3 regions of the Mesorhizobium sp. USDA 4775 genome follow, and region 2 is predicted to be linked to each of the others. Evidence: predicted binding sites of a transcription regulator. Region 2 holds the regulator's gene; each other region holds the start of a gene.

What was found. The regulator PhoB, encoded in region 2, activates phosphate uptake and scavenging genes when phosphate is short. The targets are predictions, from matches to a motif close to TGTCATNNANCTGTCAT.
Region 1: ACVILI_RS04355 (PhoX family protein) is a predicted target of PhoB. The motif match lies at 3,364-3,380, and genes of this name have one in related genera.
Region 3: phnF (phosphonate metabolism transcriptional regulator PhnF) is a predicted target of PhoB. The motif match lies at 2,352-2,368, and genes of this name have one in related genera.

What each region holds. Positions count from the first base shown of each region.
Region 1 covers NZ_JBSSFM010000001.1:856,019-862,044, forward strand. Annotated here, with positions in the region: gene ACVILI_RS04345 (flavin-containing monooxygenase) at 1-739, shown strand, start outside; gene ACVILI_RS04350 (hypothetical protein) at 813-1,037, opposite strand; gene ACVILI_RS04355 (PhoX family protein) at 1,295-3,298, opposite strand; gene ACVILI_RS04360 (hypothetical protein) at 3,573-4,205, shown strand; partial or broken gene ACVILI_RS04365 (IS5 family transposase) at 4,453-5,437, opposite strand; partial or broken gene ACVILI_RS04370 (IS6 family transposase) at 5,462-6,026, opposite strand, start outside.
Region 2 covers NZ_JBSSFM010000001.1:244,372-250,397, reverse strand. Annotated here, with positions in the region: gene pstA (phosphate ABC transporter permease PstA) at 1-5, shown strand, start outside; gene pstB (phosphate ABC transporter ATP-binding protein PstB) at 2-805, shown strand; gene phoU (phosphate signaling complex protein PhoU) at 831-1,538, shown strand; gene phoB (phosphate regulon transcriptional regulator PhoB) at 1,558-2,247, shown strand; gene ACVILI_RS01210 (ROK family protein) at 2,260-3,510, opposite strand; gene xylF (D-xylose ABC transporter substrate-binding protein) at 3,784-4,824, shown strand; gene ACVILI_RS01200 (sugar ABC transporter permease) at 4,970-6,026, shown strand, end outside.
Region 3 covers NZ_JBSSFM010000001.1:6,405,228-6,411,253, forward strand. Annotated here, with positions in the region: gene ACVILI_RS31430 (ABC transporter permease) at 1-480, shown strand, start outside; gene ACVILI_RS31435 (zinc-binding alcohol dehydrogenase family protein) at 545-1,561, shown strand; gene phnF (phosphonate metabolism transcriptional regulator PhnF) at 1,577-2,326, opposite strand; gene phnG (phosphonate C-P lyase system protein PhnG) at 2,448-2,909, shown strand; gene phnH (phosphonate C-P lyase system protein PhnH) at 2,909-3,520, shown strand; gene ACVILI_RS31455 (carbon-phosphorus lyase complex subunit PhnI) at 3,522-4,634, shown strand; gene fosX (FosX/FosE/FosI family fosfomycin resistance hydrolase) at 4,631-5,050, shown strand; gene ACVILI_RS31465 (alpha-D-ribose 1-methylphosphonate 5-phosphate C-P-lyase PhnJ) at 5,047-5,946, shown strand; gene phnK (phosphonate C-P lyase system protein PhnK) at 5,943-6,026, shown strand, end outside.

The DNA.
Region 1 (6,026 bases), 610 kb from region 2:
GGAGCCCTTCACGCCGCAGTGGGTGGGCATGCAGGCCTTCGCGGGCCGGATCATCCATTCGGCGGATTTTGGCGACGCCAAGTCCTATGCCGGCAAGAAGGTGCTGGTCGTCGGCGCCGGCAATTCGGGCTTCGATGCCCTCAATCATCTGGCCGGCGTGGATACGGCTTCTCTCTGGCTGTCGGCCCGCAATGGCCCCGCGCTTCTGCCCAAGCGGATCGGCAAGATCGCCGTGCACCGGCTTTCGCCGCTCATGGCGCGCTTGCCGCTGCGCGTTGCCGATGCGGTGATGGCCGCGACGCAGCGGCTGGTTTTCGGCGATCTCACCAAATTCGGCATGCCGCCCGCGCCGTCGGGCGGCGCCAGCCGCCTGGCCTCGGACTACACCGCGATTGCTGCGGATGACGGTGCCGTCGACGCCATAAAGTCTGGCAAGATTACCGTGGTGCCGGCGATACGGGAATTCACCCGCGATGGCGTGATCCTGGCCAATGGTCGCCTGATCGATCCCGATATCGTCATTGCCGCCACGGGCTACCGCACCGGGCTGGAGCGCATGGTCGGCGATCTCGGCGTGCTCGACGGCAAGGGTGTCCCGCTCTTCAACGGCGGTGAAGCCGACCCGAAACTGCCCGGCCTGTGGTTCACCGGTATGCGGCCGAGCATTCGTGGCTGCTTCGCCAATGCCGCCATTTTGGGCAAGGCGATCGCCAGGCGGATCGCCGGCGCGGGCCGCTAGCGCAATTCCGGGAAGTGTGAGCGCTTTCCCTTGGGAATTGCGTCGAAACAAAGAGCTCTAGCGACCTGACGCCTCACGCCGATTTCGGCTCGAGCCGGCGGAAGCCGACGGCTTGCATCAGCATCTCCTCGTCGACCATGCCGGCATTGTGCAGCGCGAGCAGGGTGAGCGCGATCTCGCGTGCTTCCGGCGAATCGGGCTGAGCTGTGCGCCGCAGGCAGACTTCGTCAAAGACGCGCTGCAGCCTGGCGATGTCGCCGGGCTTGAGCAGGCCCCGGTCATAGACTGACTTCGACATGGTGGCGGGCTCCAGGAAACGACCCAATGCATCTCGCCCAAAAGCGGCTCCGGCTTTGGGCGTACGACATGCACAAGACAAAGACCTAACGCGCGTCGCACGAATCCGTTTCGACGCGCGTTAGGGCGCCATCAGTAAATTGCCGATCTTTCCCGAGGCTTGAACCTTGGCGATTGGCGGAAACATCCATCGACGTTGGGGAGGCGGTCGGCACGCAGGGCATGGTCAAATCCCCTGCCTGCTCCAGCCGCCTGATGTCACACCGCGATCTTGCCGCCGCCTTGCCTGGTGATGGCGACGACCGACGGCCGCACCGGCATTTCGGGCTTGAAGTCCGGCCAGCGCGTCGATGGATCCTCATAGTAGGACGGCCGGCCGAAGCCTTCCCAATCCTCGCCGCCATCGCCCGGATGCTGGACGGCGACGAAGGCGGTCCGGTCGTCGGGCGCAAACAGCGGGCCGCACATTTCCGCGCCGATCGGCACGCGGAAGAACAGTTTCGAAGTTGCCCGCGCAGCCCCCTCGGTGTCGACCGCCCACAAGCCATCGGTGCGGCCGGTGGCCTTCGGGCCTTGGCCGTCGGTAGCGACCCACAGGCGCCCGGCCGAATCGACCGCGCAATTGTCGGGCATGCCGAACCAGCCATGGGCCGTCGTCGCCGTCGAGAAGGTGGCGCCGACATCGGCAACCGACGGATCGCCGCATTTCAAAAGCACTTCCCATTTGCCCTTGGCGGCGGTGAAATCACCGTCGGTCTCGGTGATCTCGATAATGTGGCCGAAGGCATTCTCGGCGCGCGGATTGGCGGCGTCGACCTGGTCTGCCTTGCGCTTCGAATTGTTGGTCAGCATGACATAGACCTTGCCGTTGACACCATTGGGCTGGATGTCCTCGGGCCGGTCCATCTTGGTGGCACCAAGCAGATCGGCGGCGCGCCGCGTCTCGATCAGCACGTCGGCCTGGCTGCCAAAGCCGTTTTCCGCCGTCAGCGGCCCCTGGCCGAAGACGATCGGCAGCCAGTCGACCGTGCCGTCCTCGGCGAATTTGGCGACATGCAGCGTGCCCTCGTCGAGCAGGTCCTTGTTGGCGGCATGGTCGTTGGCGTTGAACGTGCCCTTGGTGACGAATTTGTAGACATAGTCGAAGCGCTCGTCGTCGCCGAGATAGAAGACGACGCGGCCGTCCTTGGCGACGATGGATTCGGCGCCCTCATGCTTGAAGCGGCCCATGGCGGTGCGCTTCCTCGGTGTCGATGTCGGATCGTTGACGTCGACCTCGACGATCCAGCCGAAGCGATTGGGTTCGTGCGGCTCCTTGGCGAGGTTGAAGCGGTCGTAATGCGCGCCCCATTCATAGGCACCTTCCGGAATGCCGAGCCGCTTGTAGTTGGCGGCTTCCTTGTGGCCCTCGGGCAATTCGCCGGAGAAATAGCCGTGGATGTTCTCCTCGGCCATCACATAGGTGCCCCAAGGGGTGACGCCGCCGGCGCAATTGTTGAAAGTGCCGAACACTTTCGTGCCGGACGGGTCGGCATTGGTCTTGACGCGGTCGTGGCCGGCGACCGGGCCCGACAGCGCCATTTCGGTGGTGGCGGTGATGCGGCGGTTGAGCTTGCCGTCCCGCACCACTTGCCATTTGTCTGACACCTTGCGGATTTCGACGATGGTGCCGCCATGCGCCGCCATCTCGACATCGACCTGCTCCTTCGAGAGCGGCGCGACCTCGGCCTTCTTCTTCCCGTCCTTCTCGACGATCGAAACGATGCCCGGAAACATCAGATGCGGGTTGGTGTATTCGTGGTTGACGACGAGCAGGCCGTGCTCGGCCGAGCCGTCGATCGCGATGTAGCCGACATAGTCGTTGTTGTAGCCAAACTGTCTGGCCTGCGCCTCGGCCGACTGTTTCGTCGGGTCGAACTGCGGCGAATCGGCAAACAGCGGATCGCCCCAGCGCAACAGCACGTCGGCGTCGTAGCCCGGCGCGACATGATGCTTGTCGTCGATCCCGGCCTCGAGCTCGTCGAATTTGAAGGCGGAGCCTTCCGCGGCGCGGGCATCGTCGGCGGCGATCATGGCCAGCGGGCCGACGGTCGCGGCGATCGCCGAGACGGCGAGCGATCCCTTCAGGAATCCCCGGCGCGAGAACCGCGCGGCGATGATCTCGCCCATGGTGCGGTTGTCGGTGGGGTTGGTGGCCGGTCCTTCGTTTTCCTCGAGCAGGCTGGTGCGGAATCGGGCGTCGGGAGAGCGATGTTCGGTCACGAAGGGCCTCTGGCTTTGGAGTGGCTGGAGCTTTTTTGTCGCCTTTCGACCCCTACAGCCAACTGATCACATTTTCGTGACATCATACCTGCTCCGCCGCTCCACGCGAGGTGGTTGTCACCGTGACATCGGACTTTAGTCCAACCTTGCGCTTGCAAAAGTCCTGGAGGACAAACGCAACGGTCGGAGGTCGCTTCCGGCCAATACATCTTTCGGCGATGTTGCTGGTTGCAACGTTGGGGTGGGCGCGCCGGCTCAATCGACGGAGATCAGGATGCACGGATCGATCACGGCCCGGTGCCGCCGGCTGACGCTCGTTTCGGCGGCTGCTCTGGCGCTGACCATCATTCCCTATCGAATTGCCCTGCACGGCTCCGCCCCCGGAATCGACGCCGCATCAGCACAGGCCGCCAATGGCGGCAATGGCGGCGGCAACGGTGGCGGTGGCAATGGCGGCAATGGCAGCGGTGGCAACGGCGGTAATGGCGGCAACAGCGGCGGCGGTAACGGTGGCAACAGCGGCGGCGGTAACGGCGGTAACAGCAGCGGCGGTAACGGCGGTAACAGCAGCGGCGGTAACGGCGGTAACAGCAGCGGCGGTAACAGCGGCAACAGCAGCGGCGGTAACAGCGGCAACGGAAATGGAAACGGCGGCAATTCCGGAACGGATGGCAGTGGTGACAACTCGGCATCCGGCAAGGGACAGAGCGACAAAGGCGTCAGCCATGTCAACGCCGCGACCGGTGACAAGGTCTCGGTGAGCGGCAACAACATCACGGTGACACATCCCGACGGCATCACCGAAAAGATCGAAAACGGCCGTTTCAAAATGAAGGATGCGCTGGGTCGCACGATCATCGACCGCCGGGCCACGTCGGCCGATGTCAGCCGTCTAAAGGCCTTGTGAAACTGGCTAGCAGGCAACGGCCGGTTTCACACGTCACCTCCGCCGGCCCCGGCGGAGGTGATCTTCCCTTGTCCGGCCCTTGCGGGTCCGCAATGGCCTGACTGTTTGTTTTGCCGCGATTCCCAAGGGAAAAGCGCCATGCGCTTTGCCCGGGAAACCCGTTTCACACTTTTCCTGGAATTGCTCTAAGAGCGGCGTTGGTGCGCGGATATGAAATCGAACGCATTTCGATCATTAATGTAGTTGGTTATGCCTGCGTGACTTGACGCCGGATAGACTCCGGGCGTGCCCATGCCAGCATGCGGTTGAGAACGATGCAACCGATGGCAACCTCGGTCTGTTGAGCCTGAAGAGAGCGTGCTCGCAGGCGCCGTCCGATCAGCCCCTTGTATCGTCCGATGGCTGTTTCGCTCAGCGCCCGCTTGCCGTAGCCGGTGGCTGCCTGCCATTTCAGCCGACCGTCGCTTGCGATTGCGGCAATGTGCTTGTCCCTTTGACCAGGCGGTCCGGCATCACCGCTTTCCACCGCCGTGGAACGCGGTGGAATGACGATGTTCGCGGTTGCGCTGTGCTGCAGGATAGACCGATAGGTTGGCTTGCCGTCATAGGCTCCGTCGGCTGTGAACTGGTCGATCTCGGCGTCGATCTGATCGAGCAGCGGTGCCACCTGGGAAGGATCATCCGTGTCCTGATCTGTCAGCCTTTGGGCAATGATCGCGCCACTTTTGGCATCCACTGCCAGATGCAGCTTGCGCCAGTTTGCGACGTGATCTGGTGGCATGTTTCTGCTCCAGCCATTGCCCGGCGCCGTAGACTTTCAATCCCGTGCTATCGACAAGCACATGCAGCGGGCCGTCCGGCAGCGGCGGGTTTCGTCGGGCTGATGGCTCCCACTTCTGTGCCCGACGGCTCAGCGTCGTATGATCTGGAACTGGGACTTTCAGCCGCATGAGATCCAGCAGCGAGTGGAGCAATCCCTCGGTTTGGCGCAGCCGCATTGCGAAGACGCAACCCAGCGTCAGCGCTGTCTCTATGGCGAGATCGGAATACCGGGCTTGGCCGCCGCGGGTCTTGCGTCGCGGAGCGCGCCATCCCGCCAGTGCCTCCGGCGTTACCCATAAGGTCAGGCTACCACGCCGGCGCAGACCTGCTTCGTAGTCACGCCAATTCGTCACCCTGAATTTCATCTTTCCGACGTGATGACGACGATCGGCGTTGTGTTTGTACGGCATGGCACTCGCATCAAGCTGATTTCGATCCTGCCTGCCTATCGCCAAACCGTTGACAAAGGATCCATGCACCAACGCCGACTTGAAGCGTTTCATGGTCCTTTCGCGTCGTCGGGTCGGCTGGTGCGAATTTTCCGCTCGATTATTGAGGCCTTTGTGCGACCGGTGTTCGACACCGGGCATGAGGTCGCGCCTGGCGGCATCATAGGACCGGAGCTTGTCGGTGATCATGACCCGTGGTGTCCGCCCTTGAGCCTTCAGCAACTTGCGCATCAGACGCTTTGCCGCCTTGGCATTTCGGCGGCTTTGCACCAGCACTTCGAGGACGAAGCCGTCCTGATCGACGGCACGCCAGAGCCACTGCTTCTTGCCATTGATGGCCACCACACATTCGTCGAGATGCCATTTGTCGCCCAGGCAGCCGGCTGACCGTCGCTTGATCTCCCGGGCGAAATGCCGCCCGAATTTCTCCGCCCAGCTTCGAATGGTCTGATGCGTGACGATGATGCCGCGGGCCGCCAACATGTCCTCAACCATGCGCAGGCTGAGCGGAAAGCGAAAGTAGAGCCATACCGCGTGCGCAATGATCTCG
Region 2 (6,026 bases):
AATGAGCCAGATGTTGTCTCCAGACATGACGATCGCCGCCGAGGCGGTGACCAAGGCCAAGATCGAGGTCAAGAACCTCAACTTCTACTACGGCCAGTCGAAGGCGCTGAAGGATATCACGCTGTCGCTGCCCGAGCGCAGCGTCACCGCCTTCATCGGCCCGTCGGGTTGCGGAAAGTCGACGCTGCTGCGCGTCTTCAACCGCATCTACGAGCTTTATCCCAAGCAGACCGCCGAGGGCCAGGTGCTGCTCGACGGCCAGAACATCCTCGACCGTTCGCAGGATCTCAACCTGCTGCGCACCAAGATCGGCATGGTGTTCCAGAAGCCGACGCCGTTCCCGATGTCGATCTACGAGAACATCGCTTTCGGCGTCAGGCTCTACGAGAAGATCAGCAAGGCCGAGATGGACGGCCGTGTCGAGCAGGCGCTCAAGCGCGCGGCGCTGTGGACCGAGGTCAAGGACAAGCTCAATGCCAGCGGCCTCAGCCTGTCGGGCGGCCAGCAGCAGCGGCTGTGCATCGCCCGCACCGTGGCGGTGAAGCCGGAGGTGATCCTGCTCGACGAGCCGGCCTCGGCGCTTGACCCGCTGTCGACCGCCAAGATCGAGGAGCTGATCGACGAGCTGCAGGCCGACTACACGATCGTCATCGTCACCCACAACATGCAGCAGGCGGCGCGCGTCTCGAAGCAGACCGCCTTCATGTATCTGGGCGAACTGGTCGAGTTCGACCGCACCGAGAAGATCTTCACGTCGCCTCGCGAGAAGCGCACGCAAGACTACATCACCGGCCGCTTCGGCTGATCGCACGCATACGAGGACCAGGATCATGGCCGAACACACAGTCGCAGCCTTCGACGAGGATCTCGGACAGATCAGCAGGCTGATCAGCGACATGGGCGACCTCGCCGGCTCGATGGTCGGCGGCGCCACCAAGGCACTGCTGAACTCCGACAATGCTCTCGCTCAGCGCGTCGTCTCCGACGACGCCATCATGGATGCGCGCCAGCGCGAACTCGACGACCGCGCCATCACGCTGATCGCCAAGCGCCAGCCGATGGCCGACGACCTGCGCCATGTCGTCGGCTCGATCCGCATGGCCGGCGACCTCGAACGCATTGGCGACCTTGCCAAGAACATCGCCAAGCGCGTCGGCACTGTCGGCCTCAGCGCCACGCCGCGCGACCTGTCGCATTCCATCGACGCCATGGCGCAGCTGGTGTTGATCCAGGTGCAGGGTGTGATCGAGGAGTATGCGGCGCGCGATGCCGCGGCACTGGCGAAGCTGCGCGCCGACGACGAGCGCATCGACGTCAAATACACCTCCGTCTTCCGCGAATTGCTGACCTATATGATGGAAGACCCGCGCAACATCACGGCTTGCACGCATCTGTTGTTTTGCGCCAAGAATCTCGAACGCATCGGCGACCATGTGACCAACATCGCCGAGAATGCGTACTATGTCCTGACCGGCACGCAACTGCCCGCCAACCGTCCAAAACAGGACGAGACGGCGATGTCGGCGCCGGCGGCCTGAGCGCAGGGGTAATCAATCGATGATCGCACCACGCATCATGGTGGTGGAGGACGAGGAGCCGCTCGGCGTGCTCCTCCGCTACAATCTGGAATCGGAGGGTTACCAGGTCGAGGTGGTGACCCGCGGCGACGAAGCCGAAATCCGCCTGCAGGAGAACGTGCCCGACCTCCTTGTGCTCGACTGGATGGTGCCGGCGGTGTCCGGCATCGAACTCTGCCGGCGCCTGCGAATGCGGCCCGAGACCGAGCGGCTGCCGATCATCATGCTGACCGCCCGGGGCGAGGAAAGCGACCGTGTACGTGGGCTCTCCACCGGCGCCGACGACTATCTGGTCAAGCCGTTCTCGACGCCGGAATTCATGGCCCGCGTCAAGGCGCTGCTGCGCCGCGCCAAGCCGGAAGTGCTGTCCAGCGTGCTCAAGGTCGGCGATATCGTGCTCGACCGTGAATCGCACCGGGTCTACCGCAAGAAGAGCGAGATCCGGCTCGGGCCGACCGAATTCCGCCTGCTCGAATTCATGATGCGGCACCCCGGGCGCGTGTTCTCGCGCAGCCAACTGCTCGACAATGTCTGGGGCGAGACGATCTACATCGACGAGCGCACCGTGGACGTGCATGTCGGCCGGTTGCGCAAGGCGGTCAACAATGGCCGCATGCCGGATGTCATCCGCACCATCCGTGGGGCGGGCTACGCGATCCGCGAGGATTGAGCACGACCTGACTCAGGCGACGTTTTTCTTCGCGGCAGGGCCTGCTTTCGTTTGCACGCCGGGCGCGAAAATCTCCTGGTCGACGAAGGTCAGCGCGCGCATGGCACAGCCTTCGCGGATCAGCGGCAGTTCGTTCGGCTCGGTGTCGAAGGAGATCGATTTCGAGTGCTGGCCGCCGGCGGTCTGGGCGATGGCCTCGCGCAATGCCGGCTCGATCAGGTCGAAGGCAGCGGCGCTGACGCCGACCATGGCGACGGGCGCGGGATCGATCAGCGCAAACAGGCTGCCGAGGCCGTAGCCGAGTGCCTCCCCGGCCTTGCGGTAGGCTTCGCGCTCGGGCCCGTCCCGTTCCCGTGCCGTCGCGGCCAGCGCCCGCATCTGCGCGTCGCTGACATCGGCCACCGGCTCGGTGTCCTCGCTGAGCTGCCTGGCGTTGCGCCAGATGGCGTAATTGCCGGCATAGGCCTCGACACAGCCGCGCCGCCCGCAGCGGCAGAGCGCGCCGCCCGGCCGGTGGATCATGTGGCCGAATTCGCCGCCTGAGGAATGGGTGCCAGTGAACAGCTCGCCCTTCAGCACCAGCCCCATGCCGATGCCGTGCGAAAGCAGGATGGCGATGAAGTCGTCACGGTAGCGCTCGGGATCGCGCCAGCGCAGCGCCACCGCCATCATGTTGCAGTCGTTTTCCATGGTGGCGGGGATACCGAACTCGGCTTCGAGTATGTCGGCGAAGGCGATGTCGGTCTGCGGTGTGATCGGCGACCACAGCATCGCCCGGGCCTCGGTGTCGGTGATGCCCTGGATCGCCAGCGCGATGCGGGCGACGCTGCGTACGTCGATGTCGGGATCCTCGAGGCGCCGCCGCACTATGGCCACGCACTCGCCGATCAGCGCCTCGCGCGACATGGTCAGCGTGTCCAGCCGGCGCTGTTCCTCCGATATCACCTGGCCGGCATAGTCGATGACTGCAACCGATAGGAAATTCAGCGACAGCACCACGGTCATTACAGCCGTGGCCTCCGGATTGAGGCCGAGGCCGACCTGCGGCCTGCCGCGTTTCAGCGCGCCGGCCTCGCTCGGCTTGCCCTCGGCCAGGATGCCTTCACCGATCAGGTCGGAGGAAATCGCCGATATGGTCGAATGGCTGAGGCCGGTGGTCGCTGCGATCTCGGTGCGCGAGGGCCGGCCGGCCCGGCGCACGGCCGCGATCACCATGGCGCGGTTGCGCCGGCGCAGATCGTCGTGGCGGATTCCGACCGACATGTTTTTCACATCCTCCCGGTCGCCGCGGTTCTTCCGGTCCTCCCTCGAACGCTGCCGGCGACACGGTCAAATACTGGCAGAAGCGGCCTGTGCTGTCATTTATTTATTGCGAAGCTCGAAAAAAATTCAGAGGGACATCTAAATCCATCAGAATCGTTGTTGACAGCGTTCCGGTGTTGGATCAGTGTTTTTTCGAGGCTCGAAAAAATAGGGCCTCTGTGCCGGCCTTAGGGCCAGTTTGGTCGCGCCATACGCGGCGCAGGGAGGAATATCATGAAGAGATTCACAGCCGCCATCCTGGCGGGTGTCGCCATGTCGCTGACGCTTGCGTCGGTCGCGCAGGCGAAGGACAAGGTCATCGGCGTTTCGTGGTCCAACTTCCAGGAAGAGCGCTGGAAGACCGACGAGGCCGCCATGAAGAAGGCGATCGAGGCCGCCGGCGACAAATATATTTCCGCCGATGCGCAATCCAATCCCGGCAAGCAGCTTACCGATGTCGAGAGCCTGATCTCGCAGGGCGCCAATTCGCTGATCATCCTGGCCCAGGATGCCTCGGCCATCGGCCCAGCCGTGCAGAAGGCGCTGGACGAAGGCATTCCGGTCGTCGGCTATGACCGCCTGATCGAGAACAAGGACGTCTTCTACCTGACCTTCGACAACAAGGAAGTCGGCCGCTTGCAGGCCAGCGCGGTGTTCAAGGCCAAGCCGGAAGGCAACTATGTCTTCATCAAGGGCTCGGGCGCCGATCCGAACGCCGACTTCCTGTTCGCGGGCTCGATGGAAGTGCTCAAGGCTGCCATCGACAGCGGCAAGATCAAGAATGTCGGCGAGGCCTATACAGACGGCTGGCTCCCCGCCAACGCCCAGAAGAACATGGAGCAGTTCCTGACCGCCAACGACAACAAGGTCGACGCGGTCGTCGCGGCCAATGACGGCACCGCCGGCGGCGTCGTCGCGGCGCTGACGGCGCAGGGTCTTGCCGGCACCGTGCCGGTTTCGGGTCAGGACGGCGACCATGCCGCGCTGAACCGCATCGCGCTTGGCACCCAGACCGTGTCGGTGTGGAAGGACGCGCGCGAACTCGGCAAGAACGCCGCCGAGATCGCCTCGCAGCTGGCCGACGGCAAGAAGATGACCGACATCGCCGGTGTGAAGGACTTCACGACGCCCGGCGGCAACACCGTCAAGTCGCTGTTCCTGACCCCGGTGGCCATCACCAAGGACAATCTCAACGTCGTCATCGACGCCGGCTGGATCAAGAAGGACGAAGTCTGCGCGGGTGTCGCCGCCGGCAGCGTCGCCGCCTGCAACTAAAACGGCGCAATACCGTTCGATATCGACGCCGCGGCCCAAAAGCCGCGGCGTTTCTCAAGGGGCTTCCCGCTTCAAATGACCGCGGAAAGCAAATAGCATCCATGTTCGGTACCCGCGCCAGACGGTAAACCGGTGGGAGGATAGCATGACCGACACGACCTCTAATCAACCGGTCGGCAGCACTACAGCGGACAAGGCGCGTGCATCCGAACTCAGCGCCGTCGGACGGTTCCTCAAGGCTACCGAGCTCGATACGCGCATGCTCGGCATGGTCGGTGCACTGCTGGTCATCTGGGTCGGCATCCATATCCTGTCGGGCGGGCTTTTCCTGACACCGCGCAATCTGTGGAACCTGTCGGTGCAGACCTCGTCGGTCGCGATCATGGCGACCGGCATGGTGCTGGTCATCGTCATGCGCAACATCGACCTCTCGGTTGGATCCGTCGAAGGCGTGATCGGCATGATCATGGGCGTGGCGCAGGCTGAATTCCTCATCCGCGTCGTCGGTTTCCAGCTTGGAAACCCCTGGCTCTGGATCATCGCGCTGGCGGCTGGCGTGGCGCTTGGTCTCCTGATCGGCGCGTTCCAGGGCTTCATCATCGCCTATATGGAGGTTCCGGCCTTCATCGTGACGCTGGGCGGCCTGCTGGTCTGGCGCGGCATGGCATGGCTGATCACCAGCGGGCGCACGGTCGCGCCGCTCGACACGACTTTCCAGCTGATGGGCGGCGGACCACGCGGCTCGATCGGCGCCACCGCCAGCTGGATCGTTGGTGTCGTCGCCTGCGTGGCGGTCGCCTTCATGCTGCTCAACGGCAGGTCGCAGCGCAAGCGGTTCCACTTTCCGCTGCGCCCTGTCTGGGCCGAGACCTTGCTTGGCGTGGTTGCCTGCGCCGCTATCCTTGGCGCCGTCTGGATCGCCAATTCCTATCCATGGCCGATCGGCATCGTGCGCCAGTATGCCCAGCAGAACGGCATTACCGTTCCCGAAGGCGGGCTGTACATCGCGCATGGCATTGCCATACCGGTGCTGATGGCGGTGGCCGTGGGCATCATCATGACCTTCATCACCAAGCGCACGCGTTTCGGCCGCTACGTCTTCGCTATTGGCGGCAATCCGGAGGCGGCCGAACTTGCCGGCATCAACACCCGCTGGGTGACCATGAAGGTGTTCATGATCATGGGCGTGCTGGCGGCGGTCA
Region 3 (6,026 bases), 6.2 Mb from region 2:
AACTCCTTCCTCGGCGTGCCCAATCTGTTCTGGATGGTGATCCTGGTCGGCATCCCGGCCTACATCTTCCTGCATCACAGCCGCTGGGGCCGCTATCTCTTCTCGGTCGGCTCCAACGCCGAGGCGTCGCGCCTCTCCGGCGTCAATGTCCAGCGCACCATCTACATGGCCTACACGCTGTCGGGCCTGTGCGCGGCCTTTGTCGGCGTGCTCCTGGCCTCGCGCATCGGCATCGGCAACCCGACCCAGGCCGAGGGCTGGGAACTGCAGGCGATCGCGTCCTCGGTCATCGGCGGCACTTCGCTGTTCGGCGCGGTCGGCTCGGTGCACGGCCCGCTGCTCGGCGCCTTCATTCTCGCCACCATCAACAACGGCGCCAACCTGCTCAACGTCAACGCCTTCTGGCAGCGCATCATCACCGGCGTGCTGATCATCGTCATCGTCTATTTCGACGGTCTGCGCCGCCGCGGCGGCAAGTGACCACTGCTGAAATCGATCTCCGGCCCGGCATGAAGACGGGTCGGAAACCCAACTGGACTGAAACATGAAAGCCGTTATCTGCCGCTCGCCCGGGGAGCTCGTCCTGGAAGATCGCCCCGCGCCCGGTGCCCCCCCTGCCGGCTGGGCACTGGTCGCGGTCAGCCATGTCGGCATCTGCGGCACTGACTACCACATTTTCGAGGGCAAGCACCCGTTCCTCGCCTACCCCCGCATCATGGGCCATGAAGTCTCCGGCACCGTCATCGAGACTGGCGAGGGCGTCGACCTTGCCATTGGCGAACCGGTCGTCATCAACCCCTACCTCTCCTGCGGCAAGTGCATCGCCTGCCGGCATGGCAAGCCGAATTGCTGCGTCAAGATCGAGGTGCTCGGCGTCCATCGCGACGGCGCGATGTGCGAACGCATTCTTGTCCCGGCGCAGAATCTCTATCCGGCCAATGGCCTGTCGCTGGCCGACGCAGCCGCCGTCGAATTCCTGGCCATCGGCGCGCACGCCGTACGTCGCGCCCGCGCCGATCCCGGCGCCCGCGCGCTGGTCATCGGCGCCGGCCCGATCGGGCTCGGCAACGCCATCTTCGCCCGCATTGCCGCGCTCGACGTAACGCTGCTCGACATGAGCAGTGAACGCCTCGCTTTCGCCGAAAACGAACTTGGTTTCAGTATCCTCGACGGCTCGCGCGGAGCGGTGCCGGACCTGGTCAAGGAAGCGACATCAGGCGAAGGCTTCGACGTGGTCTTCGACGCCACCGGCAACACCCGGTCGGTGCAGTCGGCCTTCGCCCATGTCGCGCATGGCGGCACACTGGTGCTCGTCAGCGTCGTCAAGGACGACATCGTCTTCTCCGATCCGGAATTCCACAAACGCGAAATGACGCTGGTCGGCAGCCGCAATGCCTTGCGTGCCGATTTCGATCATGTCGCGGCCTCGATCCGCAACGGCGCCGTGCCCCTGGCCAAGCTCGTCACCCACCGCACCACGCTTGCCGATACGCCGGGCGATCTCGCCCGCTGGGCGCACGAGAAATCCGGCCTGATCAAAGCGGTGATCGAGGTCGGATAGTCGGCAGAATCCGGCTCACAGCGCCGACAGCTTCAGTTCCACCCGTTCGGCCGGAAAGCGCGACTCCGAAAACTGGATCGGTCGCCCGTCCGGCGTGATGTTGACGGCCACCGTGACCAGCACGATGGCGCCTGGCTGAAGGTCGAGGTCGGCGAGATCGGCCGCATCGGCATGGCGCGCCGACAGCACGGTCGACTGCCTGAGATAATCGTCTATGCCGAAGCGGGCCAGCGATGCGGTGATCGAGCCAGTCTCTGCCATCGCCTTGTCGATGCCGGCAAAGCGCCTGGCATCGAACCAGCCGGCAGCGCGCGACACAGGCCGTCCATCGGCTTCACCGCGTGTCTCCAATCTGATCACCTCGGTCGCCCTGGCCAGTCCAAGACCCTCAGCGACACGCTGACTGGCCGGCTCGACCGATGAGGAAAGCAGCACGATGTGGCGTTCCGAGGTCTGCCCCTGCAGGCCTGTTGAAAAGCGTGTGCGCGCGCCGATCGGATAGGACAGCCGCTTGCGCGACAGCACGAAGGTGCCACGCCCCTGCTCTGCCCGCAGCACTCCTTCCTGCACAAGTGCGGATATGGCGCTGCGCACCGTGTGACGGTTGACGCCATAACGCTCGGCGAGCGTCACCTCCGGCGGCAGCGCGGCATTCTCGGCGAAATCGCCGGTGGCGATCGCCTGCAGGATCCTGTCGGCGATCTGCCGCCACAGCGAGACGCCGCTGCGCCGCTCGATACTGTCGGCTTCCTGTCGCCCGATCATGAATTGCCCCCGGCCATCTATCCCCTGTCATCCACCCGTCATGGACTCGCGTTAGGTAATATGTATAATTTGTATAGTTGTCTATATCAATAGACGAATTTAGCAAAGAGGAATACTGCCGATGCGAGGACAGGAAGCCCGCGACCAGGCCGAGCGCAAGGCCGCCATGGCGACGCTGGCGCAATCGAGTGGCGACGACATCGTCCGGCTCTGGAACGAAGCTGGCCTGCCTTCGCAGGCCGAGCTGCTGCGCGGCCCCGAGACCGGGCTGGTGACGCTGTGCGGCCGCATCGGCGGCGGCGGCGCGCCGTTCAATGTCGGCGAGGCGACCGTCACCCGCGCCACCGTCAGGCTACCGTCCGGACAGGTCGGCCATTGCTACGCGCTTGGCCGCGACAAGCAGAAGGCGAAGCTCGCGGCGATCGCCGACGCGCTCTGGCAGGACCCTGCCCGCCGGACCGAGGTCGAGACCAGGCTGATCGGGCCTTTGAGGTCGGCGCTCGCCACTGCCCAGGAAAAACGCCGTGCCGAGACGGCGGCAACGAAGGTGGATTTCTTCACCATGGTTCGCGGAGAAGACTGATGGATATCGCAGCGCAATCGATCGAGGGCGGCTTTGCCGATCCGGTGTTCAACGCCCAGACGGTGTTTCGCGCGGTCATGGACGCGATGGCACGGCCGGGCAGCGTGCAGCCTTTGCCGGCCCTGGCCCGCCCGCCGACGCCACTCTCGGCAACCGCCGGGGCCGTGGCACTGGCGTTGTGCGACAACGACACGCCGCTCTGGCTCGACCCCGCCTTGCACGTCTCCGCCGCGATCGATTCCTGGCTTGGTTTCCACACCGGCGCGCCGCTGGCCAACACGCCTGCCGACGCGCATTTCGCCTTTGTCGCCACGCCGGCCGAGATGATGGCGCTCGACGGCTTTGCGCAGGGAACGCAGGACTATCCCGACCGGTCGACCACCCTGATCCTGCAGGTCAACGACCTCGTTTCAGGCACTCCGTTGCTGCTGGAAGGGCCTGGCATCGAAACCAGCGCCACGATCGCGCCGGCGCAGATGCCGCGTCATTTCATCGAGCAATGGAAGCAGAATATCCAGCGCTTTCCGCGCGGCGTCGACATCATCCTCGCCACCGCTGAAGGCATAGCCTGCCTGCCGCGCACCACGCGCATCAAGACGATGGAGGCATAGGATGTATGTCGCGGTAAAAGGCGGCGAAGCCGCTATTCGTAACGCCCACAGCCTGCTCGCCGATCGCCGGCGCGGCGACCGTTCGGTGCCGGCCCTGCGCCTCGACCAGATCGTCGAGCAGCTGGCGCTCGGCGTCGACCGGGTGATGAGCGAAGGCTCGCTCTACGACCTGGAGCTCGCCGCACTCGCCATCGTCCAGGCGCGCGGCGACATGATTGAGGCGATCTTCCTGGTGCGCGCTTATCGCACCACCCTGCCGCGCTTCGGCTACAGCAAGCCGATCGATACCGGCGCCATGCTGGTCGAGCGGCGCGTCTCGGCAACCTACAAGGACCTGCCCGGCGGCCAGCTGCTCGGGCCGACCTTCGACTACACGCAACGGCTGCTCGATCCCGAGCTTGCAGCCGGCTCTGATGTCGCCCAACCGCTGCAGCGTGAGAGCGAAGCGCAAGCGATGCCACGCGTCTCGGCGATCTTGGCCCGCGAAGGCTTGATCGAACCGGATGGCGACATGCCGCAGGACCATGTCCCCGGCGACATCACCCGCGAACCGCTGGAATTTCCGATGGCGCGCGACATCCGCCTACAGGCGCTGTCGCGCGGCGATGAGGGCTTTCTGCTGGCGCTCGGCTATTCCACCCAGCGCGGCTATGCCCGCAACCATCCCTTCGTCGGAGAAATCCGCATCGGCGAGGTTGAGCTGGAACTGGATGTTCCCGAACTGCCCTTCCCTGCCCCGCTCGGCACGGTGCGGGTCACCGAATGCCAGATGGTCAACCAGTTCAAGGGCTCGGCCAAGGCGCCGCCGCAGTTCACCCGCGGCTACGGCCTGGTCTTTGGCCAGAGCGAGCGTAAGGCGATGGCCATGGCGCTCTGCGACCGCGCGCTGCGCGCCTCCGAGCTTGGCGAGGACATCATCGCCGCCGCCCAGGACGAGGAATTCGTCATCTCGCATTCCGACAATGTCCAGGCGACCGGCTTCGTCGAGCATCTGAAGCTGCCGCACTATGTCGACTTCCAGGCAGAGCTGGACCTCGTGCGCCGCATGCGCGCCGAACATGAGGCCCGTGAGAACCCCGCCAAGGTCGACGAAAAGCGGGAGGCCGCGGAATGATCGAAGGCCTGTCCCACATGACCTTCATCGTCCGCGACCTTGAGCGGATGACAAGGATACTCGAGGGCGTCTTCGACGCCCGCGAGGTCTTTGCCAGCGACGCCGCGCAGTTTTCGCTGTCGCGCGAAAAATTCTTCCTGATCGGCGACATCTGGATCGCCATCATGCAAGGCGAGAAGCTGGCCGAGCGCAGCTACAACCACATCGCCTTCAAGATCGATGACGACGATTTCGACCGCTACGCCGAGCGCGTCGGCAGACTAGGCCTCGACATGCGCCCGCCGCGCCCACGCGTCGAGGGCGAAGGCCGCTCGATCTATTTCTACGACGACGACAACCACATGTTCGAACTGCACACCGGCACGCTCACCGAGCGGCTGGCGCGCTATGCCAAAGGACTTGAGGTCGCATCATGACCGACATCGCCACCTACAACTTCGCCTATCTCGACGAACAGACCAAAAGGATGATCCGTCGCGCGATCCTCAAGGGCATCGCCATTCCCGGCTATCAGGTGCCGTTCGCCTCACGCGAAATGCCGATGCCCTATGGCTGGGGCACCGGCGGCGTCCAGGTCACCGCCTCGATCATCGGCCCCGATGACGTGCTGAAGGTTATCGACCAGGGCGCCGACGACACCACCAACGCCGTATCGATCCGCGCCTTCTTCAAGAAGGTCGCCAATGTCGCTGTCACCACCGATACCGCCGGCGCCACCATCATCCAGACCCGCCACCGCATCCCCGAACATCCGCTGACCGCGGGCCAGGTGCTGGTCTACCAGGTGCCGATCCCCGAGCCGCTGCGCTTCCTCGAACCGCGCGAGACCGAGACGCGCAAAATGCATGCGCTGGAGGAGTATGGCCTCATGCATGTGAAGCTCTATGAGGACATCGCCAAGCACGGCCGCATCGCCACGACCTATGCCTATCCGGTCAAGGTCGAGGGCCGCTATGTGATGGACCCCTCACCGACGCCGAAATTCGACAATCCCAAGATGCACCGCTCGCCGGCGCTGCAGCTGTTCGGCGCCGGACGCGAGAAGCGCATCTATGCGGTGCCTCCCTTCACCGATGTCGTCAGCCTCGACTTCGAGGACCATCCGTTCGAGGTGCAGACCTTCGACCAGCCCTGCGCACTGTGCGCGGCCGAAAATGTCTATCTCGACGAGGTCATCCTCGACGACCATGGCGGCCACATGTTCGTCTGCTCCGACACCGACCATTGCGAGAAGCGGCGTGAAGAGGGCCATCGCGGCCATCTTGCTCCGGAAATCCATCTTGCTTCCGAAAAAATGGAGCCGGCACAATGACCGACGAACCGCTGCTGCGCGTATCGGCGCTCTCCAAATTCTACGGGTCGCGCGTCGGCTGCGACAACGTCTCCTTCGAC